3 regions of the Rhizobium sp. PRIMUS64 genome follow, and region 1 is predicted to be linked to each of the others. Evidence: predicted binding sites of a transcription regulator. Region 1 holds the regulator's gene; each other region holds the start of a gene.
What was found. The regulator LexA, encoded in region 1, represses DNA repair genes until DNA is damaged. The targets are predictions, from matches to a motif close to TGTTCNNNNTGTGTTCNG.

Region 1 (10,938 bases):
CGACGAACCGGCGAGACGGACGGTCGAGGTCGAGGCGTTCTGCTCATGATCGGCATGCAGGATGAAAATGCGGTCCATGGCGCGGGCAAGCACCGGATTGACCACATATTCCTCGCAAGGCACGGCAAAACACATGCGCAGGAAGTTCGAGGCATAGTCGAGGTCGTTCTTCGGGTAAACGAAGGGCTGGCCGATATGGTACTTGTAGGCCATGGCGGCAAGCGTCGGCATCTTGGCGATCATGCGCAGGCTGGCGACCATGCGCTGGTGCGGATCGGTGATGTCGGTGGAGTCGTGGTAGAAGGCCGACAGCGCGCCGACGCAGCCGCACATGACGGCCATCGGATGCGCATCGCGGCGGAAGCCGGTGAAGAAGCGGCTCATCTGCTCGTGCACCATGGTGTGGTGCGTGACGCGATAATCGAAATCCTTCTTCTGCACGGTGGTCGGCAGTTCGCCGTAAAGCAAGAGGTAGCAGACCTCGAGGAAGTCGCCATGTTCGGCAAGCTGCTCGATCGGATAGCCGCGATGCAGCAGGACACCTTCGTCGCCGTCGATGTAGGTGATTTTCGATTCACAGGATGCAGTCGACGTGAAACCCGGATCGTAGGTGAAGGAAGCCGTGTTCTTGTAGAGGGCACCGATATCGATGACGCTCGGTCCGATCGTGCCGCTTTTAACGGCAAGGTCGACTGATTTGTCACCGATTTTTATTGTAGCGCTTTGATCCGTCATGCTGATCCTCCGAAATGGCGGTGGCGCCATAAAAGCGCCATAGGGGTTAAGCGTCCTCACCGATAGCTATATGATCGCGAGGCTAATGCCAAGTTACCGTGATGGCATTTTGTGCATTGCAGTATCACCTTTTAGGCACTGCAGCGATGAGCCGCATGCATATCGGAAGCCGATGATTCGACTGCTCTTTTGGCTCTTTCAATTTTCCCTCACTTTTCAATCGATTATTCTTGCCGGATTTGATTGGCGGTTGCATTCTGGCTGTCTGGGCGAGTGACCTTGGGCAGCACATGCAGGAGTTGACGACAGTCGAATTGCGGCCGGAAGCAGGCGCCGGCCTTGCCGACTCCGCCGGTTTTTCTCCGCCTGTCGTGGTGACGCGGCCTGCAAGGACGCAGTCGGCGACACCGTGGCGCCACCGGCTGCCGGCAGCAGCCTCGCAATCGCTGCGTGGTGGCATGCGCATGCTGGGCGAAGAGGCGGACCATGGCCGCCTGCTGCTGTTCTCACCGGTCTTCCTCGGCGCCGGCTCAGCCTTCTGGTTTCTAGCGGCATCGGACTTCCCGCTCGTTGCATCGCTGCTCTGCCTGTTGGTGCTGACCGTCGCGGTTCTCATCGCCAGCCGCAGCCGGGCGGCATTGCGGGCAACGCTGCTGGCGCTTGCACTTGTCGCCTGCGGCGTGGTCTCGGCGCAGCTCGAGAGCCGACGGGCTTCGACCGTGATCCTCGATTCATCAGTGACGACGACGGTGACCGGCCGTGTCGAGCGGCGCGAAGGCGATGGTCGCGGGCGGTGGCGCTATATTCTTGCCGTCACCGGCACTGAGGCGCCGGAGGTGAAGCGGCCGCCGGGGCGCATAACCGCGATCGCCCGCGGCGCGGACGCGCCTTTCGAGATCGGTGATATCATAACCGGCAGGGCACGGCTGACGCCGCCAGCAGGTCCAGCGCTTCCGGAGCTCAACGACTTCTCCTTCGGTGCCTATTTCGATGGCATCGGCGCCAACGGCTTCTTCTACGGTGCGCCGACAAAGGTCGATTTGCAGGCAGGTCCGCAAGCGGCCAGATCGACGACGGAAGCGCTGCTCGAAGGTCTCTATCGGCTGCGCAGCGGTATCGGCGACCGCATAAGGTCGATCCTGCCCGGCGACACCGGCGCTTTTGCCGCTGCTCTGGTGACGGACGAGCGGCGCGCCATCTCGAATGAGACGACGGAGGCGCTGCGCCAGTCCGGTCTGGCTCATATCATCGCTATCTCCGGCCTCAACATGGCGCTGTCAGCCGGCATCTTCTTCGTCGGTTTCCGCATGCTGCTCAGCCTCTTTCCCGGTGTCGCCCAAGCCTATCCGACCAAGAAGATCGCTGCTGCCGGCGCGCTCATCGCCGTCACGGCCTATTTCCTGATCTCCGGCTTTGCCGTCTCGGCCGAACGCGCCTTCATCATGATGGCGATCATGTTGATTGCCGTCTTCTTCGACCGGCCGTCGATCAGCCTGCGCAATGTCGCTCTCTCGACGCTCGTCATTCTCGCCATTTCACCGTCCGAGGTCTTGGGTCCGAGTTTCCAGATGTCCTTTGCCGCGACATTGGCGTTGGTATCTGGCTACCAGCTGTGGAAGGACCGGCGCGTCCGCGAAAACGCTTTCCTGAAGCTGCCGGTTTTTCGGCCCGTCGTTACGGTTGCGGGTTTCTTCGGCGGCGTCTTCCTGACCTCGCTGATCGGCGGCTTTTCCACCGCGCTGTTTTCGATCGAGCATTTTCATCGCCTGACTGCCTATGGCCTGCCGGCAAACCTCGCGACGATGCCGATCATCTCCTTCATCATCATGCCGGCCGGGTTGCTGGCGATGCTGCTCATGCCTTTCGGTCTGGACGTTTTGCCTTGGAAGGTCGTCGGATTCGGCCTCGATCTGGTGATCGCGATCGCAAAGACGGTGTCCGGCTGGGGTGGCGACATCGGCATCGGCCGCTTGCCCGCTTCGTATTTCGCGATAGCCGTCGCAGGCTTTCTGCTGCTGACGCTGCTCCGCACCCGGCTGCGCCATATCGGCACATCGATCATCGCGGTGTCGACGCTCGTCCTCTTGCTTCTGCCGGTTCCCCGGCCGCCGGATCTGGCGATTTCGGAGGATGGTGGTCTCGTCGCAATCGTCGAGGCGGGGGCCATGGCTTCCAACCGTGGAAGACCGCCGGATTTCATCTTCGACCAGTGGCAGAGAGCGCTGGTCCTGCCGACGCATCACCCGCCGAAGATGCTGGATGGTCCTGTTCTTCCGCCGGAGGGAGAAGACCGCCGCGTCAGGCTTTCCCGCGATCAGCAGAACGAAGCAAGGTCGGCGATGCGGGCGGCTGCAGCGGCCGGTGAAGCAAACCGCTTTTCCTGCGTCAAGAAGGCCTGGTGCACATCAAGGCTTGGCAATGGTCACGTGGTTGCTGTCATCGACAATGCCGCCTATCTCGGTCCAGCATGCGACGCGGCCGATATCGTCGTGACGTCGGTCCGCCTGCGCTTCAACAGCTGCCGCTCAGGGGCGACGCTCTTCACCGGCGAAACGCTGCGCAGGACCGGTTCCGTCGAGTTGCGCTTCGCCGACGCCGGCCTGGAGGTCGCAACCGCATTCGATGCATTGTCGCGGCCATGGATGCGGCATCGCGCCTATGACTGGCGCAGCAACAGTTTTGCCGAATCTAGAATGCCTGATGTCAGTGATAGCGGCGAATGAGGCCGACGAGCTTGCCCTGAACCTTGACGCGGTCCGGCCCGAAAATCCGGGTCTCGTAAGCCGGGTTGGCCGCCTCCAGCGCGATCGAGGCGCCTTTGCGGCGGAAGCGTTTGAGTGTCGCTTCTTCGTCGTCGACGAGAGCAACGACGATGTCACCAGGACTTGCGGTGCTGCCGTTGCGAATAATCACGGTGTCGCCGTCGAAGATGCCGGCGTCGATCATCGAATCGCCCTTGACCTCGAGCGCATAATGTTCACCGGAACCGAGCATGTCGGCCGGAACGACGATGTCGTGGGTGTTGTTCTGGATCGCCGAGATCGGAACACCGGCGGCGATACGGCCCATGACCGGCACGGAGACCGAGTTGCCGTTGTCGGCGACGGGTTTTGCGGGAGCAGGAGTGGCGACCGGCTGCGGCTTGCCAAGGCTGCCCTCGATGACGCTGGGCGAAAAGCCCCGCCGGGGCTGAATGCTGGGGCTGTAGGCCTCCGGAAGCTTGATAACCTCGAGCGCACGGGCGCGGTTCGGTAGGCGGCGAATGAAGCCACGTTCCTCGAGCGCCGTAATCAGCCGGTGAATCCCGGACTTGGAAGCGAGGTCCAGGGCATCCTTCATTTCGTCGAAAGATGGCGGAACGCCGGATTCCTTCATGCGCTCATGAATGAAAAGGAGAAGCTCCTGTTGTTTGCGCGTGAGCATCGACGTTGTGACCTCGTGATTGAAACAAATCCAGAACAGACACTATATGTTCCATATGTGTTCCGCAAGTAGCTAAATTTCCGTAAAACTTGGCGCCAACTCGTTGAGATTTTTATTTTCATTCGCCGGATTGGGACACATCTCTTGCATTGAGGGGCGCGCCATCGCACATCTCTTGCCGTTTCCAGGAGGGATATCATGAACGAGCGTTCCGCCAAGCCGCACCCGCTGGATCATGTGGTGCTGCCCGTCGTCAATATCGATCTGGCGCGCGAGAGGCTTGGCAAGCTCGGCTTCACCGTTGCCGCCGATGCACGCCATCCCTTCGGAACGGAAAACGCCTGCGTCTTTTTTGCCGACAAGACCTATCTGGAGCCGCTCGGGATTGCGAGTGTCGAGGAGAGCGAGGCCTCAGCGCGGCAAGGCAATGTTTTCACCGCCCGCAACCGGGCCTTCCGCTTCCGCTGCGGCGAGGAGGGGCTTTCGGGGCTTGCTTTCGGCAGTAAGGATGCCGGCATCGATCATCAGAACTTCGTCGGCAACGGATCGAGCGCCGGCGAGATGCTGCAGTTCACCCGGCCGATGACGATGCCGGACGGTTCTGAGAGCATCGCCGGCTTCAAGCTGGCTTTTGCCGGCGACCTGCGAGCGCCCGATCTCTTCCTTTTCAGCGTCGAACGCGTCAATCCGCTGCCGGCCGACCGCGGCGCGCTGGAGACGCATGCCAATGGCGTCACCGGCATTGCCGAGATCGCGCTCTGCGCGCCTGATGCCGCCGCTTTCGGAGCCTTCGTCGGCCTTGCCGTGGCGCAGGCGGCAGTCGAGAAAACCGGTTTTGGCGTCAATGTTGCTGCTTCGAACGCGAAAATCAGCCTGATGACGCCGGAAGGGCTAGAAGCCTATTTCGAGATCGCCGGCTCATCCGCCGATCGCGGCCTGCGTGGCCGGGCAATCCTCTTCATTGTCGCCGATCTTGCCGTGACAGAAGCGCATTTGGCTGCTAACGGGGTGACATACACGCGCAAGAACAATCGCATTCTGGTGAAGCCCGCGCCCGGGCAGGGCACGCTCTTCGCCTTCGAGGAGACACGATGAGCACTGAGACGAATTCCGAAGTCAAGATCGGCGAAGGCCAAGGCCAGGTGACCTTTTCCAATACCGGCCGCCTGTCGCTGATTGCCGGTCCCTGCCAGATGGAGAGCCGCGACCACGCCTTCATGGTTGCCGGTACGCTGAAAGAGCTTTGCGCAAAGCTCGGCATCGGCCTCGTTTACAAGAGCTCCTTCGACAAGGCGAACCGCACTTCTCTTTCGGCTGAACGCGGCATCGGGATCGAAAAGGGCATGGAGGTCTTTGCTGACCTCAAGAAGGAATTCGGCTTTCCTGTCCTGACCGACGTTCATACCGCCGAGCAATGCGCGGAGGTGGCAAAGGTCGTCGACGTCCTGCAGATCCCGGCCTTCCTTTGCCGCCAGACCGACCTTCTCATCGCCGCCGCCAAGACCGGCCGCGTCGTCAATGTCAAGAAGGGCCAGTTCCTCGCTCCCTGGGATATGAAGAACGTCCTGAAGAAGCTCAACGCCAGCGGCAATCCGAACGTGCTGCTGTGCGAGCGTGGCGCCTCCTTCGGTTATAATACGCTGGTTTCCGACATGCGTTCGCTGCCGATCATGGCGGCGATGGGCGCGCCCGTTATCTTCGATGCCACCCATTCCGTTGCGCAGCCGGGCGGGCAGGGCGATTCCTCCGGCGGTCAGCGGGAATTCGTGGAAACGCTGGCGCGCGCAGCAGTGGCCACCGGTATTGCCGGCGTCTTCGTCGAAACCCACCAGGACCCCGACAATGCACCTTCCGACGGCCCGAACATGGTCTATCTCAAGGACATGCCGCGGCTGCTTGAAAAGCTGCTTGCCTTCGATGCGGTCGCCAAGGCTTGACGTTCAACAGCCTGACATGATCGTGCTATAGGCATGTCGCGAAAAAGTGTGCAGCGGTTTTGCGACAACGACATGCGGAAAGCCAAAGACCTAAAGCGTGGCAAGCGAATCTGAAAGATCGCGACGCTCTTTAGGCGAGATCCGAACGCTTTCGAAGGCTGGAAATTGCAGCATTGTAATTTGCACGCCTTCGACTAAGACAGGTTTCGAACCGACTTATCACCACCCACCGAGCAGGAAGAACCCATGACTGCAATCACCGATATCATCGCCCGCGAGATTCTCGATAGCCGTGGCAACCCCACCGTCGAAGTCGATGTCTATCTCGAAGATGGCAGCATGGGCCGCGCGGCCGTTCCCTCGGGCGCCTCGACGGGCGCGCATGAGGCGGTCGAACTGCGCGACGGCGGCAAGCGCTACCTGGGCAAGGGTGTCGAAAAGGCGGTGGAAGCCGCCAACACCGAGATCTTCGACGCGATCGGTGGCATCGACGCCGAAAACCAGATCCAGATCGACAATATCATGATCGAGCTGGACGGCACGCCGAACAAGTCGCGCCTCGGCGCCAACGCCATCCTCGGCGTGTCGCTCGCCGTCGCCAAGGCTGCCGCCCAGGCGTCCGGCCTGCCGCTCTACCGGTATGTCGGCGGCGCTTCCGCCAGCCTGCTGCCGGTGCCGATGATGAACATCATCAACGGCGGCGCCCACGCCGACAATCCGATCGATTTCCAGGAATTCATGATCCTGCCGGTCGGCGCCGATTCGATCGCCGAAGCCGTGCGCATGGGTTCGGAAGTCTTCCATACGCTGCGCAAGGAACTTGCCGCGCAGGGCCATAACACCAATGTCGGCGACGAAGGCGGTTTCGCACCGGGTCTGAAGAGTGCTTCGGAAGCTCTCGACTTCATCATGAAGTCGGTCGAGAAAGCCGGCTACAAGCCGGGCGAGGACATCTACCTCGGCCTCGACTGCGCCTCGACCGAATTCTTCAAGGACGGCAAATACGTTCTCGAAGGGGAAGGCCGCACGCTGGAATCGGGCGCCATGGCCGAATATCTGGCTGAGCTCGCCGCCAAGTATCCGATCATCTCGATCGAGGACGGCATGGCCGAAGACGATTGGGACGGCTGGAAGACGCTGACCGACCTGACCGGCAAGAAGACCCAGCTCGTCGGCGACGATCTCTTCGTTACCAACTCCGCCCGTCTTCGCGACGGCATCCGCATGGGCGTCGCCAACTCGATCCTCGTCAAGGTCAACCAGATCGGCTCGCTGACGGAAACGCTCGATGCCGTCAACACGGCGCACAAGGCGGCCTATACCGCCGTCATGTCGCACCGCTCCGGCGAGACCGAAGATTCGACCATCGCCGATCTCGCCGTCGCCACCAACTGCGGTCAGATCAAGACCGGCTCGCTGTCGCGTTCCGACCGTCTTGCCAAGTACAACCAGCTGATCCGCATCGAAGAGGGCCTCGGCCCGCAGGCCCAGTATGCCGGCCGCTCGATCATTCGCGGCTGATCGGATCTGATGTTCAATGGTTTAACCCGCGCCTTCCCGGCGCGGGTTTTTTATTGCCCGGTTTTTAGAGTCAACGAACGGTTAATCTCTGCGCGTTAGATTGAACGAATTGGTAATGCGTTCAAGAGCATGCGTGTATGTGGACAAAGCATCATAAGAAGAGAAAGATCGGTCGCTTCGTCATTCCGGCCATGACGGTCGCCTTCCTCTCCTATTTCGGTTATCATTGCATCCATGGCGATTACGGCCTGCGCGCAACGGAGACGTTCGAGCATCAGCGTGTCGCGCGTGAAAAAGAGCTTGCAGTCTTGAAGGCGAAGCGCGAACATCTGGAAAATCAGGTCGCGCTCCTCAGTGACGGCTCGCTCGACAAGGATATGTTGGACGAAAAAGCGCGTTATCAGCTCAACATGTCGCGCGCGGACGAGATCGTCATATTCAACCATTATTCCAATTAACCGAAAACAGGTTAATTGGAATTTTCATAGTTCTTCCAATAATTTAGCAGCGAATACGAGCCATGCAATTATGGCATTGCTGTGGTCATATTTCTTCCCTATGGTACGCCCCACCAAGAAACGACAAACCCATAGGGAGGGTTGAATGGCGCCGCGAAAGACCGCGACCGTTTCCAGCCGCAAAACTGCAGCAAAACCGGCAGCCAAAGCATCGAATGGAGGCCCTGTAGCCGACTTCGATCGCAATGAAGAGCTCAAGGCCTATCGCGAGATGCTGTTGATCCGTCGCTTCGAGGAGAAGGCCGGCCAGCTTTACGGCATGGGCTTCATCGGCGGCTTTTGTCACCTCTACATCGGTCAGGAAGCTGTCGTCGTCGGCATGCAGATGGCGCAGAAGGAAGGCGACCAGGTCATCACCGCCTATCGCGATCACGGCCATATGCTGGCAACCGGCATGGAAGCACGCGGCGTCATGGCGGAACTGACCGGGCGTCGCAGCGGCTATTCCCACGGCAAGGGCGGCTCGATGCACATGTTCTCGAAAGAGAAGCATTTCTACGGCGGTCATGGCATCGTCGGTGCCCAGGTCTCGCTCGGAACGGGTCTTGCCTTCGCAAACCGCTACCGCGGCAACGACAATGTCTCCATCGCCTATTTCGGCGACGGCGCCGCCAACCAGGGCCAGGTCTACGAGAGCTTCAACATGGCTGCTCTCTGGAAGCTGCCGATCGTCTATATCGTTGAGAACAACCGTTACGCCATGGGGACGTCGACCGCGCGCGCCACTGCGCAGTCGAACTACTCGCTTCGTGGATCCGGCTTCGGCATCCCAGGCATTCAGGTCGACGGCATGGACGTCCGCGCCGTCAAGGCTGCGGCCGACGAGGCGCTCGAACACTGCCGTTCCGGCAAGGGCCCGATCATTCTCGAAATGCTGACCTATCGTTATCGCGGTCACTCCATGTCCGACCCGGCGAAATATCGCTCCAAGGACGAAGTGCAGAAGATGCGCTCCGAGCATGACCCGATCGAACAGGTCAAGTCTCGCCTCGTCGAAAAGGGCTGGGCTTCCGAAGACGATCTGAAGGCGATCGACAAGGATGTCCGCGATATCGTCGCCGACAGTGCCGATTTCGCCCAGGCCGATCCGGAGCCGGATGCATCCGAGCTCTACACCGACATTCTGCTCTAATCGGGGAGGGAACCCATGCCTATCGATATCCTCATGCCCGCCCTCTCTCCGACCATGGAAGAAGGCACACTGTCCAAATGGCTGAAGCAGGAAGGTGACAAGGTCACCTCCGGCGACGTGATTGCCGAAATCGAAACCGACAAGGCGACGATGGAAGTCGAAGCTGTCGATGAAGGGATCATCGGCAAGTTGCTCGTCGATGCCGGCACTGAAGGCGTCAAGGTCAATACCAAGATCGCCGTTTTGCTGCAGGACGGCGAATCCGCTTCGGACATTTCCGCCGCCAAGCCCGCTGCCGCGGCAGCGCCCGCGGTTGCCCAGGAAGAGAAGCCGACCAACACCGGTTCCGCCTCCGCGCCGCTTCCGGCCGAGCCGAAGGCTGTCGTTCCGAACGACCCCGAAATCCCGGCCGGCACTGAAATGGTGTCGACGACCGTGCGCGAAGCGCTCCGCGACGCCATGGCCGAAGAAATGCGCGCCGACGAAAACGTCTTCGTCATGGGCGAGGAAGTCGCCGAATACCAGGGCGCTTACAAGGTCACGCAGGGGCTACTGCAGGAATTCGGCCCCCGCCGCGTCGTCGATACGCCGATTACCGAGCACGGCTTTGCCGGTGTCGGCGTCGGTGCCGCAATGGCCGGCCTTCGCCCGATCGTCGAATTCATGACCTTCAACTTCGCCATGCAGGCGATCGACCACATCATCAACTCCGCCGCCAAGACGCTCTATATGTCCGGCGGCCAGATGGGTGCTCCGATCGTCTTCCGCGGTCCGAATGGTGCCGCGGCTCGCGTCGGCGCCCAGCACAGCCAGGATTATGCAGCCTGGTATAGCGCCATTCCCGGCCTGAAGGTCGTCATGCCCTATACGGCATCCGACGCCAAAGGCCTGCTGAAGGCTGCGATCCGCGATCCGAACCCGGTCATCTTCCTCGAAAACGAAATTCTCTACGGCCAGCACTTCGATGTGCCGAAGCTCGACAATTTCGTCCTGCCGATCGGTAAGGCCCGCATCCATCGTCCGGGCAAGGACGTCACTGTGGTCTCCTTCGGCATCGGCATGAGTTATGCGACCAAGGCTGTCGCCGAACTCGAGAAGATCGGCATCGACGTCGAACTGATTGACCTTCGCACCATCCGCCCGATGGACCTGCCGACCGTCATCGAATCGGTGAAGAAGACTGGCCGTCTGGTCACCGTCGAGGAAGGTTATCCGCAGTCCTCCGTCGGCACCGAAATCGCCACCCGCGTCATGCAGCAGGCCTTCGACTATCTCGATGCGCCGATCCTGACGATCGCAGGCAAGGACGTTCCGATGCCTTACGCCGCCAATCTCGAAAAGCTTGCCCTTCCGAACGTCGGCGAAGTGGTCGATGCGGTGAAGGCTGTTTGCTACAAATAAGGGGAGGGTGTTTCGATGCCGATCAATATCACGATGCCCGCCCTCTCTCCGACCATGGAGGAAGGCAATCTTTCCAAATGGCTGGTCAAGGAAGGCGACAAGGTCAAGTCTGGCGATGTGATCGCTGAGATCGAGACCGACAAGGCGACGATGGAAGTCGAAGCCGTCGATGAAGGCACGGTCGCCAAGCTCGTCGTTGCCGCCGGCACCGAAGGCGTCAAAGTCAATGCGTTGATCGCGGTTCTCGCCGCCGATGGCGAGGATGTCTCCG
Region 2 (10,938 bases), on a different contig from region 1:
TGGCGATCGCCTTTTCCAGATCGTCGGCTTCCTTCACCAGATTGAAGGAGTAACGCAGGCACATGGCAAAGGAGGCGATCATGGCGATCGGATTGGCGATGCCCTTGCCGGCGATATCGGGGGCCGAGCCGTGTACCGGTTCGTAGAGCGCCTTGCGCTTGCCGGTCTTGCCGTCAGGCGCGCCGAGCGAGGCCGACGGCAGCATGCCGAGCGAGCCGGTCAGCATAGCGGCGACGTCGGAGAGCATGTCGCCGAAGAGGTTGTCGGTGACAATCACGTCGAACTGCTTGGGCTGGCGCACCAGCTGCATGCCGCCGGCATCGGCCAGCATGTGTTCGAGCTGGACGTCGGAATATTTCGCCTTGTGCGTCTCTGTTACCACCTGGTTCCAAAGCACGCCCGACTTCATGACGTTGCGCTTTTCCATGGAGCAGACGCGGTTCTGCCGCGTGCGGGCCATTTCGAAGGCGACACCGGCGATGCGCTCGATCTCGTAGGTATCGTAGACCTGCGTGTCGATGCCGCGTTTCTGGCCATTGCCGAGGTCGATGATCTCCTTCGGTTCGCCGAAATAGACGCCGCCCGTCAGCTCGCGGATGATGAGGATGTCGAGGCCTTCGACCAGCTCCGGCTTCAGCGACGAGGCCGCAGAAAGGGCCGGATAGCAGATGGCGGGGCGCAGGTTAGCGAAGAGCTGCAGATCCTTGCGCAGGCGCAGCAGACCGGCTTCCGGGCGCACTTCGTAAGGCACGCTATCCCATTTCGGGCCGCCGACGGCGCCGAAGAGAACGGCATCGGCGGCAAGTGACTTCTGCATGTCGGCTTCCGAGATCGCAGCGCCATGTGCATCATAGGCGCAACCGCCGACAAGGCCTTCGTCGGTGACGAAACCGGCATTCATCGCCTCGTTCATATAGGCGATGATCTTGCGGACCTCGCCCATGGCCTCGGGACCGATGCCGTCACCCGGCAACAGGAAAAGATTGCGCGCTGTCATGAAACCCTCCTGGGAAAAACTAGTTGCGGCTTCTTAGACCCCGGAAATGGGCATTTCAAGCGACGGAAGCGGTGAATCGGTACGCTTCGCTCTGAGCAGCGATGGTTGCTCCTGCGCCTGCAAACGGATTAGAACGGCAGCCCGACCTTTATTTCCCTGGATGGTTCCCATGCCTTTCGCGCCTCTCCATCTCGACACGCCCTTGGTCCAGACGGCACCTGGCTACAGCGTCAGCGGCAAACCGCTCTGGCTGAAGCTCGATGCGCTGCAGCCTTCCGGCAGCTTCAAGCTGCGCGGCGTCGGACGGCTTTGCCAGCACGAGGTGGAAAATGGGGCGCGCGAGATCTTCTGTGCTTCCGGCGGCAATGCCGGCATTGCCGCGGCTTATGCCGGCCGGGCGCTTGGTGTGCCGGTCACGATCGTCGTGCCGGAGACGACGGCGGCCGATGTGCGGCAGACGATTGCCGCGACGGGCGCGAATGTCCTCGTTCACGGTTCGGTTTTCGATGAGGCCAATGCCCATGCAGTCGACCTCGCCCGGAGCCGAAAGGCGACTTATGTTCACCCCTTCGACCATCCGCTTCTGTGGGATGGCCATGCCACGCTGATCGACGAGGTGGTGGCGAAAGGTGCAAAATTCGATTGCGTCGTCACCAGCGTCGGCGGCGGCGGGCTGCTTGCCGGCATTGTCGAGGGGTTGAAGCGCAACGGGCTTTCCGATGTGCCTGTTATCGCCGTCGAAACTGAAGGGGCGGCCTCGCTCCATGCCAGCCTCCAGGCGAGTGAGCGTATCACCCTTCCCGCCATTACCTCGATTGCCAATTCGCTCGGGGCGCGGCAGGTGGCGCAGCATGTCTTCGACCTGCCGAAGCAGCATCCGATCGAAAGTGTTGTCGTCAGCGACGCCGATGCCGTTGCCGCCTGCCTGAAATTTGCCGATGCGCAGCGCATTCTGGTCGAGCCGGCTTGCGGTGCGGCCCTTGCCGTTGCCGATGTGCATGCCGGGCTGCTTCAGCGCTTCGACAATCCGCTTATCGAAGTCTGCGGCGGCATCGGCGTGTCGCTCGAAAAGCTTGAGGCCTGGAAAGAGAAATTTCTCTGATGTGCCGCAAAAGAAAAAGCCGGGCAAAAACCCGGCTTGATCGGCAACCGATTGGAGAGGCTCAGGCTGCCCAGGGATGCGAAGTGGCGTTCTTCTTTTCGAAGCTGTCGATCGCCTTGCCCTTTTCCAAGGTCAGGCCGATATCGTCGAGACCGTTCAGCAGGCAGTGGCGCTTGAATTCGTCGAGATCGAACTTGATCAAGCCACCATCGGGACCGGTGATCTCGAGATTCTCAAGATCGACGGTCAGGATGGCGTTGGAGCCGCGCGAGGCGTCGTCCATCAGCTTGTCGAGATCTTCCTGGCTGACCTTGATCGGCAGGATACCGTTCTTGAAGCAGTTGTTGTAGAAAATGTCGGCGAAGCTGGTCGAGATGACGCAGCGGATGCCGAAATCCAGAAGCGCCCAGGGGGCGTGCTCGCGCGAGGAGCCGCAGCCGAAATTGTCGCCGGCAACGAGGATCTTGGCATCGCGATAGGCCGGCTTGTTCAGCACGAAATCCGGGTTTTCTGAGCCGTCCTCATTGTAGCGCGCTTCCGCGAAGAGGCCGGTGCCGAGGCCGGTGCGCTTGATCGTCTTCAGATAATCCTTCGGAATGATCATGTCGGTGTCGACGTTGACGACCGGCAGCGGCGCTGCAACGCCGGTGAGCTTCACGAATTTATCCATGATCCATGCTCCATTTCAGCAAATCTACTTTCTGAATTTGCATCTAGTCCAGTTTTTCGCCGAAATGAAGGAGAATCTTTCACAGACGGCGGCCACGCGACGTTTCGCGCGATCCGCCGATTGCGCCTGTCCCCTTATTTGGACGGTGCGTTCAGGCCCCAGAGGACGCCGAACGGATCGCGAAGCTGGCCGTAGCGGTCGCCCCAGAACATCAGTTCGACCGGCATGACGACTTCGGCGCCGGCAGCAACCGCGCGATCCCACCAGAAATCGATATCGTCGATAACCAGTTGAATGGCGAAGCCTTCATGGCCTTTGAAAGGATGGCCGTATTCGGGATAGGCATCCGACAGCATGAGGGAGCTGCCGTTGATGTAGAGATGCACATGCATCGTTCGGCCGCTCTCGTCGACCGGCACGAGATATGCCTCTTCGGCGCCGAAAGCCCTCTTGTAGAATTCCGCAGCTTTCACCGCGCCGTCGACCGTCAGATAGGGCAGCAGGCCATTCTTGACCGGTGGCATCTTCGTCGGGTTGCTCTCTGTCGTCGTATCCATGCTCGTCCTCCATACGTTTTTCACGAGCCGGCAGAATGCCTGGCTGTTTCAAGGACGCATGATGGAATCTGGAGCCGACAGTGTCGGTCAAAATTTTTTGGAAAATTCGGTGATCAGAGATCGATGATCGTACCGCGGCCGTCGTTCCACACGCGCATCTCCGGCTTACCATTGTTCGCCTTGGCGCGGACCGGAGCGGGCTTCATCTTCATCGAAAGCGCGCGTCCGACCATGAGCACGGTCAGGATGGCGCCGACGGCGAGCGTCACCGAAAAGGTGAGAAGCAGCATGGCCACGAAAACGGTGGCGCCGGCAAGCATGAGGAAGATGGAACGAATGTTCTGCATGGTTAGAGACCTTTCTTCGGAAAGGAATGTGGTCCTTCTCTTTCCTCTCTGCAAGGCAAGCATGGCTTTTTGTTGTTCTGCTCGATGTTCTGGGGTGGGCTGCTTGCTTCGGCTTTCAAAGCTTGGCACTAATTCGCCATGAGCCGAAACCCCGCGACCCGCTCCGCCCGCCTGCGCCGTTCGGTGCTGAGCGTGCCCGCCATCAATCCCCGCGCCCTCGAAAAAACCCATGCGGTCGATTGCGATGCGGTGATCTTCGATCTCGAGGATTCCGTGGCGCCGGAAAGGAAGGCGGAAGCGCGGGAAAATCTGAGGAATTTCTTTTCGGCTCGGCCGTTCGAAGGCAAGGAACGGATTATCCGCATCAATGACCTGTCGACCAATTTCGGCCTGGCGGACATGGAACTGGTAATCGCGCTCAATCCCGACGCCGTGCTGCTGCCGAAGGTCGACGAACCGCAGGATGTCATGGCGGTCGGCGACCTTCTCTCCGAGGCGGATGCACCGGAAGATCTGCGTATCTGGGCGATGATCGAGACGCCGCGTGGCATCCTGAATGCGGCTGTTATCGCCGAAGCCGGGCGCACGCCGGGCTCGCGGCTCGATTGCCTCGTCGTCGGGCTCAACGACCTGCGCAAGGAAAGCGGCGTGCTGCCGCAGCCGGGGCGGAACTATCTCGTGCCGTGGCTGATGCAGGTCGTCCTTGCGGTCAGCGCCTACGGGCTCGATGCGATTGACAGCGTCTTCAACGATTTCAGGGACGAACAGGGTTTTGATGCCGAATGTCTGCAGGGCCGGGCGATGGGCTTTGCCGGCAAGATGCTGATCCATCCGGCGCAGATCGAGCCCGCCAACCGCCATTTCGGCCCGGATCCGGCAGCGATTGCGGAAGCGGAGGCGATCATATCGGCCTTTGCCGATCCTGCCTCCGATGGGCTGAACGTCATCAATGCAGGCGGGCGGATGGTCGAGCGGTTGCATCTTGTCCAGGCGGAAAGTCTGGTCCATAAAGCCCGCCTGATCGCAGCCCGCCAGGCTGCAGCACGAAAGACGATGTGATGAAACTCTACCGCTTCCTGACCGGTCCCGACGATGCTTCCTTCTGCCACAAGGTCACTGCCGCCCTCAACAAGGGCTGGTCGCTGGAGGGCTCGCCGACCTATGCCTTCAATGCCGCAACCGGCGCGATGCAGTGCGGTCAGGCCGTCGTCAAGCATGTCGAAGGCAAGGATTACCATCCTGAGATGAAGCTCTCCGAGCAGTGAGGCTCAGCGCATAATCCTTTCCGAAAATCGTAATCGATTTTCGGAAAGGATTATGCGTGATTGAAAGTGATGGAGCGTCCTTAGCGCGTCCTTTGGACGCGCGGCGCTCTAGCGCTCGGCGGCTTCCTCGGCGCTTGCCTCGATCCGCTCCATGTCATCGTCGCTCAGCCCGAAATGGTGGCCGATCTCGTGGATCAGGACGTGGGTGATGATATCGCCGAGCGTCTCGTCGTTCTCAGCCCAGTAATCGAGGATGGGGCGGCGGTAGAGGCGGATGCGGTTCGGCATCTCGCCGGTTTCCAGCGTGAAACGTTCGGAAATGCCCCTGCCCTCGAAAAGGCCGAGCAGATCGAAAGGGGTTTCCAGCGCCATGTCCTCGAAAACGTCGTCATCGGGGAAATCTTCGATCTCGATCGTGAGGTTGGTCGTCAGCTGGCGGAATTCATCCGGCAGATGGCTATAGGCCTCCATGGCCAGCGACTCGAAGGTGCTGATCGTCGGCGCATGGCGGTCCCGCCAATCATCGCTCTGGTCTATGCGGGCCATGAATATTCCTTCCTTTGCGGGCCCATATAGAACCTTTATCGCCGATTTTCGAGTGCGGAATCAAAGGCAGGAATAAATTCATAGAAAATGGCCGTTGACTCTTCATTAGCTCTCTGGAATCTATAAGAACATAACAGGAACAAGACGGATCGGAGAACGCCATGGCGCAGCACGCCCTGGCGCGCGAGCGGCTTTTTGCGCTCCGCGAAACCATTGCCCGACTGGAGGGAAGGCCCGCGCCGGCGCTTGCCGCAGCGGAACAGGAAGCCCTGGCAGAAGGACGCAAGACCCGCCAGGAGCGCATTCTGCCGCCCCTCGCGTTTGGGGTGGAGTTTCTCGACGGGGCGCTGGAAGGCGGCCTGCCGCTCGATGCGATCACCGAATTCCGCTCGGCTCTGTCTCGTGATGCAGGTGCTGCAAGCGGGCTGGCGATGGCTGTTGCCGCGCGACTGCAAAAACGGGAAGCGGATGCCGGCCGCCTTCTGCCGTTGCTCTGGATCGGCGATGCCGTCGGCACGCTGGAGGCCGGTCGTCCCTATGCTCCCGGGCTTCGGGATTTCGGGCTGAGCCCGGAGCGATTTCTCCATGCGGCGCCGCGCAAGCTGGACGAGGCGCTCTGGCTGGCGGAGGTGGCAGTGGAAAGCGCTGCCTTCTCGGCCGTCATCTTCGAAGTGCGAGGCAATCCCGCCCATTTCGGCCTGACCGAAAGCCGCAGGCTTAGTCTCAGGGCGCATGCTGCCCGCCGCCCGCTCTTTCTTGTCCGCCAGGCCGGGGCGGAGGAGGCAAGCAGTGCGGCCTTCCGTCTGCATGTCGAACCAGCCCCGTCCGGTCTGCGGCCGTTGCCGGATGGATCGAAACTTTCCGGCAGCATCGGCAATCCGATTTTCCGTCTCACGCTGGAGAAGAGCCGCAATCCGGCCCCGCTCTCCTTTCTTCTGGAGTGGAACCCCCATGAACGCGAATTTCTCCCTATCGCCGAACCAAACCTCGTTCGTCCTCCAGGCGAACAGTCAGCGCATTCTGGCGCTCAGCTTCCCGCATCTGCCAACGGATCGCATCGCCCGCAAGCGATGGGGGCTCTCCTGGCGTTCGAAAGGGCGTCCTGAGACGCCGCCTATCGTCTGTTCCGGCAAGCTCAACAATGCCCTGCGGCTGACGGCACTGGACGAGTTGGCCGAGAGGCTGGGGTTGAGGAAGGAGCTGGGCGTTGCCGAAGCGCGCGCCATGTACCCCATGCTCGAGGTCGCGGAAGAGGATCCGGCGGCCGACCGCCGGTTGCTGGAGGCAATTGCCGACTGGTGCGACCGTTATACGCCGCTGGTGGCGTTCGACGGGAAGGACGGTCTGTTTCTCGACATTAGCGGTTGCGCCCATCTCTTCGGCGGTGAAAAGGCGCTTCTTCGGGATGTGCTGTCGCGGCTTTTTCATATGGGGTTCGATGCGCGGGGCGCGATCTCATCGTCGCCCGGCCTTTCCTGGGCCGCTTCCCGCTTCGGGCAAGGCGGCGTGATCGAGGACGAAGGGACGGAACATGTGCTGATGTCCTTGCCGGTCGCAGCCCTGCGGCTGGAGGGACAAACCGTCGATGCCCTGAACAAGCTCGGTCTGAAATATATCGGCGACGTCATCGATGCACCGCGGGCGCCGCTGACCCGCCGGTTCGGCCCGGAGCTGCTTCTGCGTCTCGACCAGGCGCTGGGACGTGAAGAGGAGCCGGTCTCGCCCCGGCGTCCTGTTGCCAGCCTTTCGGCCGAAAGCCGTCTGATCGAGCCCATCGGGACGGAAGAGCAGATCCTTACCGTCACTAGGCAGGTCGCCTTATCGCTGCAGCCGTCGCTGGAAGCGCGGGGGGCTGGCGGACGGGTGTTCGAACTGGTCCTGTTCCGCGTCGACGGCAGGGTCTTTCGCATCTCCGTCGGCGCTTCGCAGCCGCTTCGCGAACCAAAGTTCATTGCCGGGCTTTTTTCCGAGCGATTGCAGGCGGTCTATGACGATCTCGATGCCGGCTATGGTTTCGAGATCGTGCGGTTGAATGTGTTGCGGCACGATCCCTTCAACGAAGCGCAGGGTGATTTCGAAGGCGACCGGCAGGGAGAGATCTCGCTTTCGGCCTTCGTCGACCGGGTCTCGGCCCGACTTGGTGCGGATTGCCTGCAAAGCTTCCAGCTCCGCGAGAGCCATGTTCCGGAACGCGCCGTCATCACGGTTCCTGTGATGGAGAGCCTTCCCAGGCGGAAGGCCGTGCAGGACATCCAGCTTCCTTTCCGCGAAGAGCGCCCGCTGCGGCTCTTTGCAACGCCGGAGCCCGTCGAGACCATACTTGCCGAAGTGCCCGATGGTCCGCCGCAGATCTTTCGCTGGCGGCGCATGCAGCATCAGGTGGCAAGAAGCGAAGGGCCGGAACGGATTGCCATGGAATGGTGGATCGATGGAAATTACGCCGAGGCGCGTGACTATTTTCGCATCGAGGATGAGACCGGACATCGCTTCTGGATCTATCGGCGGGGCTTTTATGGTCAGGCGCTTGATCCTCGCTGGTTCATGCATGGCGTGTTCGCATGACAACCGCGCGCGCATTCTTCGAGATCGGCACAAGGACGAACTTCTCGTTTCTTGAAGGCGCCTCTGGCCCCGAGGAGATGGTCGTGCAGGCTGCTCGTCTACGGCTCGGCGGTCTCGGCGTTGCGGACCGGAATTCGGTTGCCGGTGTGGTGCGGGCGCATGCGCAGGCGGAGCAGCTTGAGGAGAGATATAAAAACAGGGACGAGATTATAGCCCAAGCGGAGAAGGAAGGAAAAAAGGAGGAGATCCTCGATCCTATCCGGATTCAGCCGGGCGCTCGTCTCGTCTTTTCCGATGGAACGCCTGATATCCTCGCCTATCCCCGGAACCGGCGGGGCTGGGCGAACCTTTGCCGTCTTCTGAGCGCCGGCAACCTGAAAGAAGAAGCGGTCAAGGGAAGCTGCATTCTGACGGAAGCGGAACTCATGGAATGGGGGGATGAGATGATGCTTGCTCTCGTTCCCGATCGCACCCTTGTCGACCGTCAGGCGGGTCAGTCGACGCTGGAAGATTATCTGGAACGGTTCCGCAGACGGTTCCGCAAGGCATTTTTCATGGCGCTGTCGTCAGCCTATGATGGCCGCGACAGGCAGGTCTTTGCGGTGCTTGCCATGCTTGCCGCTCGAAACCGCGTGCCGCTGATTGCAACCAACCAGCCGCTTTACCATCATCCTGAACGGCGGCCGCTTTCGGATATCGTGATCGCGATCCGGGAGCATGTGCAGATATCGCAAGCCGGATTCCTTCTGGCGCCGAATGCCGAGCGTTACCTCAAGGATTCACGTGAAATGACCCGGATCTTCCGGGACTATCCTGGTGCGATCGACAATACGCAGGCCTTTTTCGGCAAATTGACCTTTTCGCTGAAGGAACTGGAGCACAATTATCCGCCGGAAAACGATCCTGGTGAAACGCCGCAGGAGACTCTCGAAAGGCTGACGAGAGCGGGAGCGGCAAGACGCTATCCCAAGGGTATCCCGCCCAAGGTGGCGCCACAGATCGAGTATGAACTCGATCTCATTAAAAAAAAGAAATATGCCTCTTATTTCCTGACGGTTCACAGGATCATCCAGCACGCCCGCTATGAACTTAAGGTCTTGTGCCAGGGGCGCGGATCGGCGGCAAATTCGGTCATCTGTTATTGCCTTGAAATAACGGAAGTCGATCCTCAAAAAAGCACACTGCTCTTCGACCGCTTCATTTCGATGGATCGCGACGAACCGCCGGATATCGATGTCGATTTCGAGCATAACCGGCGCGAAGAGGTCATCCAGTTCATCTATAAAAGATACGGCATAGAACATGCTGGGTTGACGGCGGGGGTGACGACCTACCGTACGCGCTCGGCGGGCCGTGAGGTCTCCAAGGCCTTTGGGCTCTCGGAGGATGTCCAGTCGGCGATCAGCAGCCTCGTCTGGGGCTGGTCGGAGGATAATCTCTCGGAGCGGGACGCGAAGGCGGCGGGTCTCGACGTCAAGGATCCGGTGACCCGAAACGTTCTTCAGTATGCGTCCGAACTTCTCGGCTTCCCGCGCCACCTCACCCAGCATGTCGGCGGCTTCGTCATCACGCGCGATAGGCTCGACGAGGTGGTGCCGATCATGAAGACGGCGATGCCGGATCGGTACATGATCGAGTGGGACAAGGACGACCTCGATAACGTCAAGATCCTCAAGGTGGATGTGCTGGCGCTCGGCATGCTGACCTGTCTGCGGAAGGCCTTTTCGCTGCTTGAATTGCATTACGACGTGAAGAAGACGCTCGCAGACCTCGGCAACAAGGAGCATGGGAACGAAGGCGAGCCGGTTTACGAGATGATGGGCCGGGCCGATACGCTCGGCGTCTTCCAGATCGAAAGCCGGGCGCAGATGAGCATGCTGCCGCGTCTTAAGCCGAAGGTGTTCTACGATCTCGTCATCGAGGTGGCGATCGTGCGGCCAGGACCGATCCAGGGCGATATGGTGCATCCCTATCTGAAGCGCCGGGAGCAGCGGGCCAAAAACATTCCGATCAAATATCCGAGCAAGGAGCTGGAAACGGTTCTGGAAAGAACCCTCGGCGTGCCCTTGTTCCAGGAACAGGCCATGCAGATCGCCATTACCGCCGCCGGCTTCAAACCGGCGGAAGCCGACAAGCTTCGCAGAGCGATGGCGACATTCAAGAGAACGGGTACGATCGGTAACTTCGAAAAGCGGTTCATCGAAGGAATGGTCTCAAAGGACTATGATCCGGAGTTCGCGAAGCAATGCTTCAACCAAATCAAAGGTTTCGGGGAATACGGTTTCCCGGAAAGCCATGCCGCCTCCTTCGCGCTGCTCGTTTATGCTTCCTCATGGCTCAAGGCCTATTATCCCGACATCTTCTGCACGGCGATGCTGAATTCCCAGCCGATGGGATTTTATGCGCCGGCGCAGCTGGTGCGGGACGCACGCGAGCACGGGGTAAAGATCCTGCCGGTCGACATCAATGAATCGAACTGGGATTGCGGTCTGGAAGAGGCTGTCTTCGATCGGAATGCCATCGATTTCCGACATGACAAGATGCGCGAGGTCATCAAGACCCGGCATGCGGTGCGGTTGGGTTTCCGGCAGATCAAGGGCCTTTCGACAGACGATATGGAGCGGCTCGTCAGCAATCGAGGCGAAGGCTACGGTTCGGTACGCGATCTCTGGCTGCGGTCCGGTCTGCAGAAATCCGTCATCGAGCGACTGGCGGATGCCGATGCGTTCCAGTCCCTCAAACTGTCACGACGCGACGCGCTTTGGGCGGTGCGGGCGCTGGATCTGAGGAACGCGGCCGAGGAGCTGCCGCTCTTCGAGCAGGTCCGTCATGTCGACCTCCAGATCGAGCCTGTAGCGAAGCTGCCGGAAATGCTGCCGGGAGAGCAGGTCA
Region 3 (8,650 bases), on a different contig from region 1:
CTAAGGCAAAAAGGCCTGCATCCGAAGCTGATCGGCATTGCATTCGACTGCCAGGAAGTGGCACATGTGCCCGCTGAGCCGCACGACATAAGCCTGGATGCCATCCTGACAGAAAGCGGCCTTCGCTTTTTTGCCTCTTGGATTGGATAGGGAATGCGGCTGCTTTTTCTGGGTGACATGGTCGGCAAGACGGGACGCACGGCGGTCTGGGACCGTCTTCCCGGCCTGATTTCCGACCTCAAGCTCGATTTCGTCATCGTCAACGGCGAGAATGCCGCCGGCGGCTTCGGCATCACTGAGGACATCTTTCTGGAAACGATCAATGCCGGCGCCGATGTGGTGACGACAGGCAACCACGTCTGGGACCAGAAGGAAGCCGTCGCTTTTGCCGGCCGGCACGATCAGTTCTTGCGTCCCGCCAACTATCCCCAAGGCACGCCCGGCCGTGGCTCCGGCCTTTTCTATGCCAGAAACGGCGCGCGCGTGCTCGTCGCCAACGTCATGGGCCGGGTCTTCATGCATCCCGAACTCGACGACCCCTTCAAATCGGCGGAGGTCATCCTCGACGCCTGCCCGCTGAAGGAGCAGGCCGATGCGATCATCTTCGATTTCCATGCCGAGGCGACCAGCGAGAAGCAGTGTTTCGGCCATTTCGTCGACGGCCGCGCCAGCTTCGTGGTCGGCACCCACACGCATGTACCGACGGCCGACGCACAGATCCTGAACGGCGGCACCGCCTATATGTCGGATGCCGGCATGTGCGGCGACTACGACTCCTCTCTCGGCATGGACAAGGAGGAGCCGCTCAACCGCTTCATCTCCAAGATGCCGAAGGGCCGCATGGAAGCCGCGAACGGCCCCGCGACGATCTGCGGCGTCGGCGTGGAGATCTCGGATACGACAGGACTTGCAGAAAAGATCGCGCCGCTCCGGCTCGGACCGCGGCTGGCCGAAACGGTGCCGGAGTTCTGGCGGTAACAGGCGACAGGCGGCCGTCCAACACGCAATTGTGAGGACCCGCCGTCTGGACCCCTGCGGCCTCATGCCGCATCCTCCCCGCCACTCGGGTATAACCCCAAAATCGGTATCGATTTTCCGGGTTATGCGCCGGTTGAAGGTGATAGAGCGCCGGAGGGGTGGCATGAAGCCGCGGTATCTTATCCTCGCTATCGCATGCCTTGCGGCCTTCGCCGCGCCCAATCTTGCCGGGGCACAAGAGCAGCGGCCACCGGTCAGCCAGTGCCAGGCGATCGCGCAAACCATCCCCAAGGTGACCTTCGCAAGTTTCTCCGGCGCCCTGCCGCTGATGCCTGCCGTCTCCGAGGGCGAGGACGTCAAACTGACCTTCCTCGGCCATTCCACCTTCGAGATCGAGACCCCGGGCGGCATCGTCATCGCGACAGACTATAATGGCTGGTACAGACCGGCGACGATGCCCGATGTCGTGACCATGAACAAAGCGCACACGACCCACTATACCCTGACCCCCGATCCCGGCATCAAGCACGTGCTGCATGGGTGGAGCGACATTCCGGGCGAAAAGGCCAACATCAATCTCGTCGTCGGCGATGCCTATATCCGCAACGTTACGACGGATATCCGCTTCAGCTACGGCCTCGGCGGCGCGCATGAGAACGGCAACTCCATATTTATCTTCGAGATCGCCGGCCTGTGCATCGGCCATCTCGGCCACCTGCACTACGAGCTGACAGATGCCCATTATACCGAGATCGGCCGCCTCGACGTCGTCATGGTCCCCGTCGACGGTGGCCTGACGATGGGCGCCGACAGCATGAGCCGCGTCATCAAGCGGCTACGCTCGTCGTTGATCCTGCCGATGCACCGTCGCGGCCCGCCAGTCGAAGCCTTCGTCTCGATGTTCGGCAAGGATTTCGACGTCGCCAATGCGCCCGATGCCAGTATCACCGTCTCCATGCGCACTCTGCCGAAAAAGCCGCTGATCTATGTGCTGAAGGGCGTGCAGTAAAAGGCCCGGCGGTTTTCCTTCTACAGCGCCGCGCGTCTTTTCAGACGCGCAAAGGACGCTGTAGCACTTTGAATTGCTGCATAATTTTATCCTTAAATCGATTCCGATTTAAGGAATTATGCAGGGGCACTGCGCGTCAAGCGAACTGCAGGTGACGCTTGATTCCGACATCCGGCAACTTGTCATCGTCGAGATTGGCCTTGGCGATCTCCCAGCCGAATTTCAGCTTGTTGCCTGTGGAAACCCAGATCTCCGCATCGTCGACATGGAGGGACAGCATGGTGAGCTTGGGGTCCTTCTTGCCGCCGTCATACCAGGCTGCGACGATCGAGCTCCAGTATTCCTCGATCTTGGAAGGGTCAGGATGCACCTCAATCACACCGGCGAGGCAGGCGTGATAGTCGTGATCCTTACCGACGACACAGAAATGCGCGCGGCTGCCGGGCTTGATGGCGCGCACGATGTCGGCATCGGTCTTGGTGTAGAACCAGATGGTGTTGGTGGTGGGATCGGCATGCGGCGCCATCGGCTGCATGTGCATATCCAGTCCGGAAATTCCGAGCATGCCGGCATGGACATCGTTGACCTGATCCCAGAGCTGACGTGCTGGATGTTCCTGCGCCTCGCTGAGACTTGCCATGACCGTTCCTTTCCGTTGGATGGAGTTCGATTGAAACGCCATCCCCTCGCCTTTGTTCCGAACTGCTTTTTCCTTGAACGGGTGCCGTTTCGCTCTTATAAGGCGGCCCATTCCGAACAATGAGACGTGGACAGGGGTGCCATGGCTGGCCATTCACAGTTTAAAAACATCATGCACCGCAAAGGCCGTCAGGATGCCGTGCGGTCGAAAATGTTCTCCAAGCTTGCGCGCGAAATCACCGTTGCCGCCAAGGCCGGCCTGCCCGACCCGACGATGAACGCCCGCCTTCGCCTGGCGATCCAGAACGCCAAGGCCCAGTCCATGCCGAAGGACAATATCGACCGCGCCATCAAGAAGGCAGCCGGCGCCGACGGCGAAAATTATGACGAAGTCCGCTATGAGGGCTACGGCCCCGGTGGCACGGCGATCATCGTCGAGGCTCTGACCGACAACCGCAACCGCACCGCCTCCAACGTCCGCTCGAGCTTCACCAAGGCCGGCGGCGCTCTCGGCGAAACCGGTTCCGTTTCCTTTTCCTTCGACCATGTCGGCGAAATCACCTACAAGCTTTCCGTCGGCGATGCCGACAAGGTGATGGAAGCCGCAATCGAAGCTGGCGCCGACGACGTCGAGACCGACGAAGACGGCCACTACATCACCTGCGGCTTCGAAGCCCTCGGCGAAGTGGCGAAAGCGCTGGAATCGAGCCTCGGCGAAGCCGAAACCGTCAAGGCCGTCTGGCGCGCCCAGAACAACGTGCCGGTGGACGAGGAAAAAGCCCAGTCACTGATGAAGCTCATCGACAGCCTGGAAGACGATGACGACGTGCAGAACGTCTATTCCAACTTCGAAGTCTCGGAAGAAGTGCTGGCAAAGCTCTCGGCCTGACCTCCTCAGGCAGATGTCAAACATAAAAACCCGGCTGCAACGCCGGGTTTTTTCTTGCCCAAAAGGTGGCGGCGTCAGAGTGCGCCTTGCGTAGATCAAGAGCATGATGCCGAAAAGTGTGACCGGTTTTCGGACGACATCATGCTCTAACTATATAATGTAGAACAGGATTCAGATTTTAGGCCGACCCGGTCTAAAATCATCCTGTTCTAAGCGGCGGCTCGCATAAAGCTCCCCAGCCCTGCGAATAGTTCCACCGATGTCAGCCGTGCCTCAATGTCGTGGATCGGCATCGAGATGATCACCTCGTCGGCCTGCGTTTCCCGCAGAAACTCCGTCAGTTTCGTCTCCGCCGTCTTCGGCGAGCCTACAACGGCATAACGCAGCGTGTGTTCGACATTCATCTTCTCCATCGGCGACCAGAAATCCCCCATATCGGCCACCGGACGCGGGAACGGGCCGCGGACATTGCGGCGCAGATTGACGAACTGCTGCTGGGCGGAGGTGAAATGGTAACGCGCCTCCTCGTCCGTCGCTGCCACCGCGCCCATGACGCCGACCATCACATGCGGCTTGTCGAGCGTCGCCGAGGGCTGGAAGCGGTCACGGTAGATCGCGATCGCATCGAGCAGCATGTCGGGGGCGAAATGCGAGGCGAAGGCATAGGGAAGCCCGAGCATGGCGGCGAGCTGGGCGCTGTAGAGACTGGAGCCGAGCAGCCAGATCGGGATATGTGAACCGTTGCCGGGAACTGCGAGGATCGCCTGGTTCTCGACCGGCGTATCGAGAAGTTGCTGCAGTTCCACCACGTCATTGGGGAAGCTGTTTGCGCCGGCCTCGAGGTTGCGCCGCAGCGCCTGTGCCGTGCGCATGTCCGTTCCCGGCGCGCGCCCGAGGCCGAGATCGATGCGGCCGGGGAAGAGCGCTTCCAGCGTGCCGAACTGCTCGGCGATGACGAGCGGCGAATGATTGGGCAGCATGATGCCGCCGGAGCCGATGCGGATATGCTTTGTCGCAGCCCCGACATGGCCGATGACGACTGATGTGGCAGCGCTGGCGATCCCCGGCATGCCGTGATGTTCAGCAAGCCAGAAGCGCTTGTAACCGAACTCCTCGGCCTTCACAGCCATTCGCGCCGAGGCCTTGAGGGACTGGTGCACGGTGCTGCCTTCGGCAACGGGGGAAAGGTCGAGTATGGAGAAGGGAACCATGGGATACCTGCCGGGCAGTTGGACGATGCCGTCTATGTAGGTTCGCACCCGCGCCATTCCAAACCATGGACGCAAACAAAAAAGGCCGCGCGAGCGCGACCCTTATGCAATGTGGAAAGGTGTGGCTTACCGCTGACGGCGCAGCACATGCACCTCGGCGCTCTGCGTGTGATGGCTATGCGGTAGCGTGAAATTGCCGAGCTGGCGGTCCATTTCCAGGGCTTCAGTCGCCAGCCGGTGGATCGCCGCCGTCGTCTCCTCGACCATCGAGGCGTTCTGCTGCGTCATCGTGTCGAGTTCTGCGACGGCACTATTGATCTCACGCAGCGTATTGGCCTCCTCGCGGGTCGCACCCATGATCTCGTTGATCTGCCCGTTGATCGCCTCGACATGGGCGCCGATGCCCGTCAGCGCAACGCCCGCTTTTTCCACAAGCGTAACGCCACTTTCGACCTCATGCGTCGATTTCTGCAGCAGGCTGGAGATCTCCTTGGCCGCACTCGATGAGCGCTGGGCCAGCTCGCGTACTTCCATGGCGACGACGGCGAAGCCCTTGCCGGATTCACCGGCGCGCGCTGCCTCGACACCGGCATTGAGGGCCAGGAGGTTGGTCTGGAAGGCGATGTCGTCAATGACCGAGATGATCGTGTTGATCTGGCGCGAGGAGGCCTGGATTGCCTCCATCGCCGCGATCGTCTCGCGCATGATCTGGCCGGAACCCGTCGTCTCCTTCTTGGCGTCGCGGGCGATGCGCTCGGCCTGTTCGGCTCGCTCGATCTGCCGGCGGACCGACTGGGTGATGGCGCTGATCGCATTTGCCGTCTCGGTGATCGAGCCGGCCTGGCGCTCGGTGCGCCCGGCAAGCTCGTCGGCGCCGGTGCGCATCTCCTCGGAGCCGGCGCGCACCGCCATGGAGTTGCCGCCGATTGCCGTCATGGTTTCGCTGAGCGTCGCCAGCGCCTCGTTGAAATTGACCCGCAGGCTTTCGAGCTCGTTCGGGAAGCGCGTATCGATCTGGTAGGCGAGATCGCCGTTCGCCAGATGATGCAGGCCCTCGTCAATCGCCTCGACCACCTGCTGCAGCGTCTTGGCCTCGGCCTCACGCTCGGCCAGATTCTGCTGGCGGTCGTGCTCGGCCTGCAGGCGGGTCTCTTCGCTGGCAGCTTCGAGCTCGCGGCTTTCGATCAGCGAGTGGCGGAAGCGGTCGAGCGCGTTGGCCATGGTGCCGATCTCGTCCTTGCGGTTCAGGCTGCCGATCTCGCTGTCGAGCTTGCCGTCGGCGACATCGCGGGTGACGCCGGCAAGCCGCGCAAGCGGCGAAAACAGGAAATTGGTGACGAGCCCGGTCGCGATCGCCATGACGACGAGCACGCCGACGCCAATCATCGTCAGCAGGGTGGCGATCTCGATCGAGCCGGCATTGAGCTCGCTCAGAAGCACGCTCTCTACCACGAGGAAACGGTCGCCACGATAGTCGATACCGCGGACATAGGCGCGGGCCGCGCCGTCCGCCCGGCTGAAATCGGCAACCGTCATCGCCGAACTGGCAAGCGCGCTCTTGATGAAGGTGAAGGGCGTCGTATCGAGCGTCGCAAGCTTGCCGCTTCCGTCGAGGCCGACGGCGGAGCCATCGCCGGAGACGATCGCCGCCCGCGCCGTGCTGCCCTGGACGATGCCCTTGGCGAGGATGCCGGTGACGATCTCGTCGCGCACCTTGAAGAGAATGATGCCCTTGGCCGCTCCAAGCTTGACGATCGGCACGGCATAAAAGATCGCCGACTTGCCGCTGCCGGCATCGACACGAAGGCCGGAAAAGCCTGTCGGCGCAGCATCATCGGTCGCCTTGGCGGTATTCTCGATCGCCTTGGCGAAAGCGATGCCGGCGCCGGTCGCCTTCCAGGCATCCGACTTCAGGTTCTCGGCGAAGTCGTCTTCCTTCTTATAGGAATAGAGAACGGTGCCCTCGAGATCGACAATCAGCAGATCGCTGAAGGCGGTGTCCTCGAGGTCGCGGGCGACTTCGCCCTGCGTCTTCTCGTGGCTCGAATAATAAAAGCCGCTCGGCCCTTCCGGCTTGATGAGCTTCTCGCGCTGGTCGGCGGGGTTGGGGTTGCCTGCTATGAAAACCTTCTTCAGTTCGGCGCGGGCATCGCCCGCGGTCTTCTCGATGGTCTTCCAGCCGCTCTTCAGATTGGTGATCGACATCTGCAGCGCCTCGATGCGCGCGATGGAATTTGCTTGGTTTTCAAGCTGCGCCAGCTGGTCCTGCAGCATGTCGCCGCGAAAAATCAGCACACTTTCCTTGGCCTTCAGCGCCTGCTCGTCGGAAATGCGGCTGCTGGCGAAATAGGCAAGCACATCGATGACCGCGATGGACAGCACGGTCATCAGAATGAACGTGACGATGACCTTGAAGGACAGGGACTGAAATCTCTGAGCCATGTACAACGAACCCCTTCTGAACGTGCCTGCCAGCGCGGGCACGCAGCGCATGCCTGATCTACTGACCTGTAAACAGAACATCGGAGGCTTAACTCTTTGCCAAAAGAAGCCCCTCTCGTATTCGATGACTAGAATTCAGGCATCTGTTTTAATTCGCGGTAAATGGCAGGGCCGAAATTCAGGAACGTTTTTGTTTTGTTCACATATCGATGGCACTTATTTCGCAATCGCTATAGGTTGAACCATGCAAAATACGATTCGCATCGTCGGCATCGATCCCGGGCTTCGCCGCACCGGCTGGGGAGTGATCGACACATCAGGCAATTCCCTGCGGTTTGTGGCATCTGGAACCGTGACCTCTGATGGAGACATGGACCTTGCCTCCCGTCTCTGCCAGCTGCACGACGGCCTGGCGGAGATGGTCCACAGCTATAAGCCGGATGAAGCCGCCGTCGAACAGACCTTCGTCAACAAGGATGCGGTGGCAACCCTGAAGCTTGGCCAGGCCCGTGGCATCGCCATGCTGGTGCCGGCACGTGCCGGGCTGCCGGTCTCCGAATATGCCCCGAACGCCGTCAAGAAGGCCGTCATCGGTGTCGGCCATGGCGAAAAGCACCAGATCCATATGATGTTGAAGATCCTGATGCCGAAAGTCGAATTCAAGGGCGACGACGCCGCCGACGCCTTGGCGATCGCCATCTGCCATGCGCACAATCGCGGCAGCAACCGGATGCGCCAGGCACTGGCCGGTTAATCTATACTTGACTTGTTCCCATCTGCTGAGAGACCCGACCCATGATCGGCAAGCTGAAAGGCACCATAGACGAGATCGGCGAAGACTATGTGCTCGTCGATGTGCACGGCGTCTGCTACGTCGCCCATTGCTCGGCCCGCACCCTGTCCAAGCTCGGCTCGGCCGGCGAGGCCTGCGTGCTGTTTATCGAAACCTATGTGCGTGAGGACCAGCTGAGGCTCTTCGGCTTCATGACCGCGCTGGAGCGGGAATGGTTCAACCTGCTCCAGAGCGTCCAGGGCGTCGGTGCCAAGGTGGCGCTCGCCGTGCTCTCGACGTTGACGCCAGGCGAACTCGCCAATGCGATCGCCCTGCAGGACCGCGCCGCCGTCTCGCGTGCGCCGGGCGTCGGTCCGAAAGTGGCGATGCGTCTTGTCACCGAGCTCAAGAACCGGGCGCCGGCCTTTGCCGGCGAAGCGATCAATATCGCTCTCAAGCAGGAACTCGGTGAAGGCGTCGCGGCAGCACCCGTCGCCGATGCGGTGTCCGCACTGACCAACCTCGGCTATTCCCGCGACCAGGCCGCGAATGCGGTTGCCGCGGCAATGAAGGCGGCGGGCGATGGCGCCGACAGCGCCAAACTGATCAGGCTGGGATTGAAAGAGCTGGCGCGGTGATTTCCTTGAATATATCGCAATTCCTTACTAAACTTGAATGGTAAGGAGATCCGCATGAATATCTACTACGGT

Region 2: the regulator LexA is predicted to act here: its motif matches at 5,609-5,626, upstream of MOV76_RS07700 (ImuA family protein).
Region 3: the regulator LexA is predicted to act here: its motif matches at 7,354-7,371, upstream of ruvC (crossover junction endodeoxyribonuclease RuvC).

What each region holds. Positions count from the first base shown of each region.
Region 1 covers NZ_JALBGX010000170.1:79-11,016, reverse strand. The annotation lists gene gltA (citrate synthase) at 1-735, opposite strand, end outside; gene MOV76_RS35050 (ComEC/Rec2 family competence protein) at 1,026-3,458, shown strand; gene lexA (transcriptional repressor LexA) at 3,439-4,158, opposite strand; gene MOV76_RS35040 (VOC family protein) at 4,357-5,253, shown strand; gene kdsA (3-deoxy-8-phosphooctulonate synthase) at 5,250-6,095, shown strand; gene eno (phosphopyruvate hydratase) at 6,342-7,616, shown strand; gene MOV76_RS35025 (septum formation initiator family protein) at 7,754-8,074, shown strand; gene pdhA (pyruvate dehydrogenase (acetyl-transferring) E1 component subunit alpha) at 8,220-9,266, shown strand; gene MOV76_RS35015 (pyruvate dehydrogenase complex E1 component subunit beta) at 9,282-10,667, shown strand; partial or broken gene MOV76_RS35010 (biotin/lipoyl-containing protein) at 10,683-10,938, shown strand, end outside.
Region 2 covers NZ_JALBGX010000012.1:86,334-97,271, forward strand. The annotation lists gene leuB (3-isopropylmalate dehydrogenase) at 1-997, opposite strand, end outside; gene MOV76_RS07665 (pyridoxal-phosphate dependent enzyme) at 1,167-2,099, shown strand; gene leuD (3-isopropylmalate dehydratase small subunit) at 2,161-2,769, opposite strand; gene MOV76_RS07675 (glyoxalase/bleomycin resistance/extradiol dioxygenase family protein) at 2,904-3,326, opposite strand; gene MOV76_RS07680 (hypothetical protein) at 3,440-3,673, opposite strand; gene MOV76_RS07685 (CoA ester lyase) at 3,812-4,732, shown strand; gene MOV76_RS07690 (DUF1737 domain-containing protein) at 4,732-4,938, shown strand; gene MOV76_RS07695 (metallopeptidase family protein) at 5,047-5,484, opposite strand; gene MOV76_RS07700 (ImuA family protein) at 5,646-6,590, shown strand; gene MOV76_RS07705 (DNA polymerase Y family protein) at 6,601-8,046, shown strand; gene MOV76_RS07710 (error-prone DNA polymerase) at 8,043-10,938, shown strand, end outside.
Region 3 covers NZ_JALBGX010000186.1:892-9,541, forward strand. The annotation lists gene MOV76_RS36015 (5-formyltetrahydrofolate cyclo-ligase) at 1-150, shown strand, start outside; gene MOV76_RS36020 (TIGR00282 family metallophosphoesterase) at 154-978, shown strand; gene MOV76_RS36025 (MBL fold metallo-hydrolase) at 1,142-1,987, shown strand; gene MOV76_RS36030 (pyridoxamine 5'-phosphate oxidase family protein) at 2,124-2,627, opposite strand; gene MOV76_RS36035 (YebC/PmpR family DNA-binding transcriptional regulator) at 2,769-3,515, shown strand; gene MOV76_RS36040 (LLM class flavin-dependent oxidoreductase) at 3,725-4,726, opposite strand; gene MOV76_RS36045 (methyl-accepting chemotaxis protein) at 4,853-7,168, opposite strand; gene ruvC (crossover junction endodeoxyribonuclease RuvC) at 7,413-7,922, shown strand; gene ruvA (Holliday junction branch migration protein RuvA) at 7,964-8,578, shown strand; gene MOV76_RS36060 (AbrB/MazE/SpoVT family DNA-binding domain-containing protein) at 8,633-8,650, shown strand, end outside.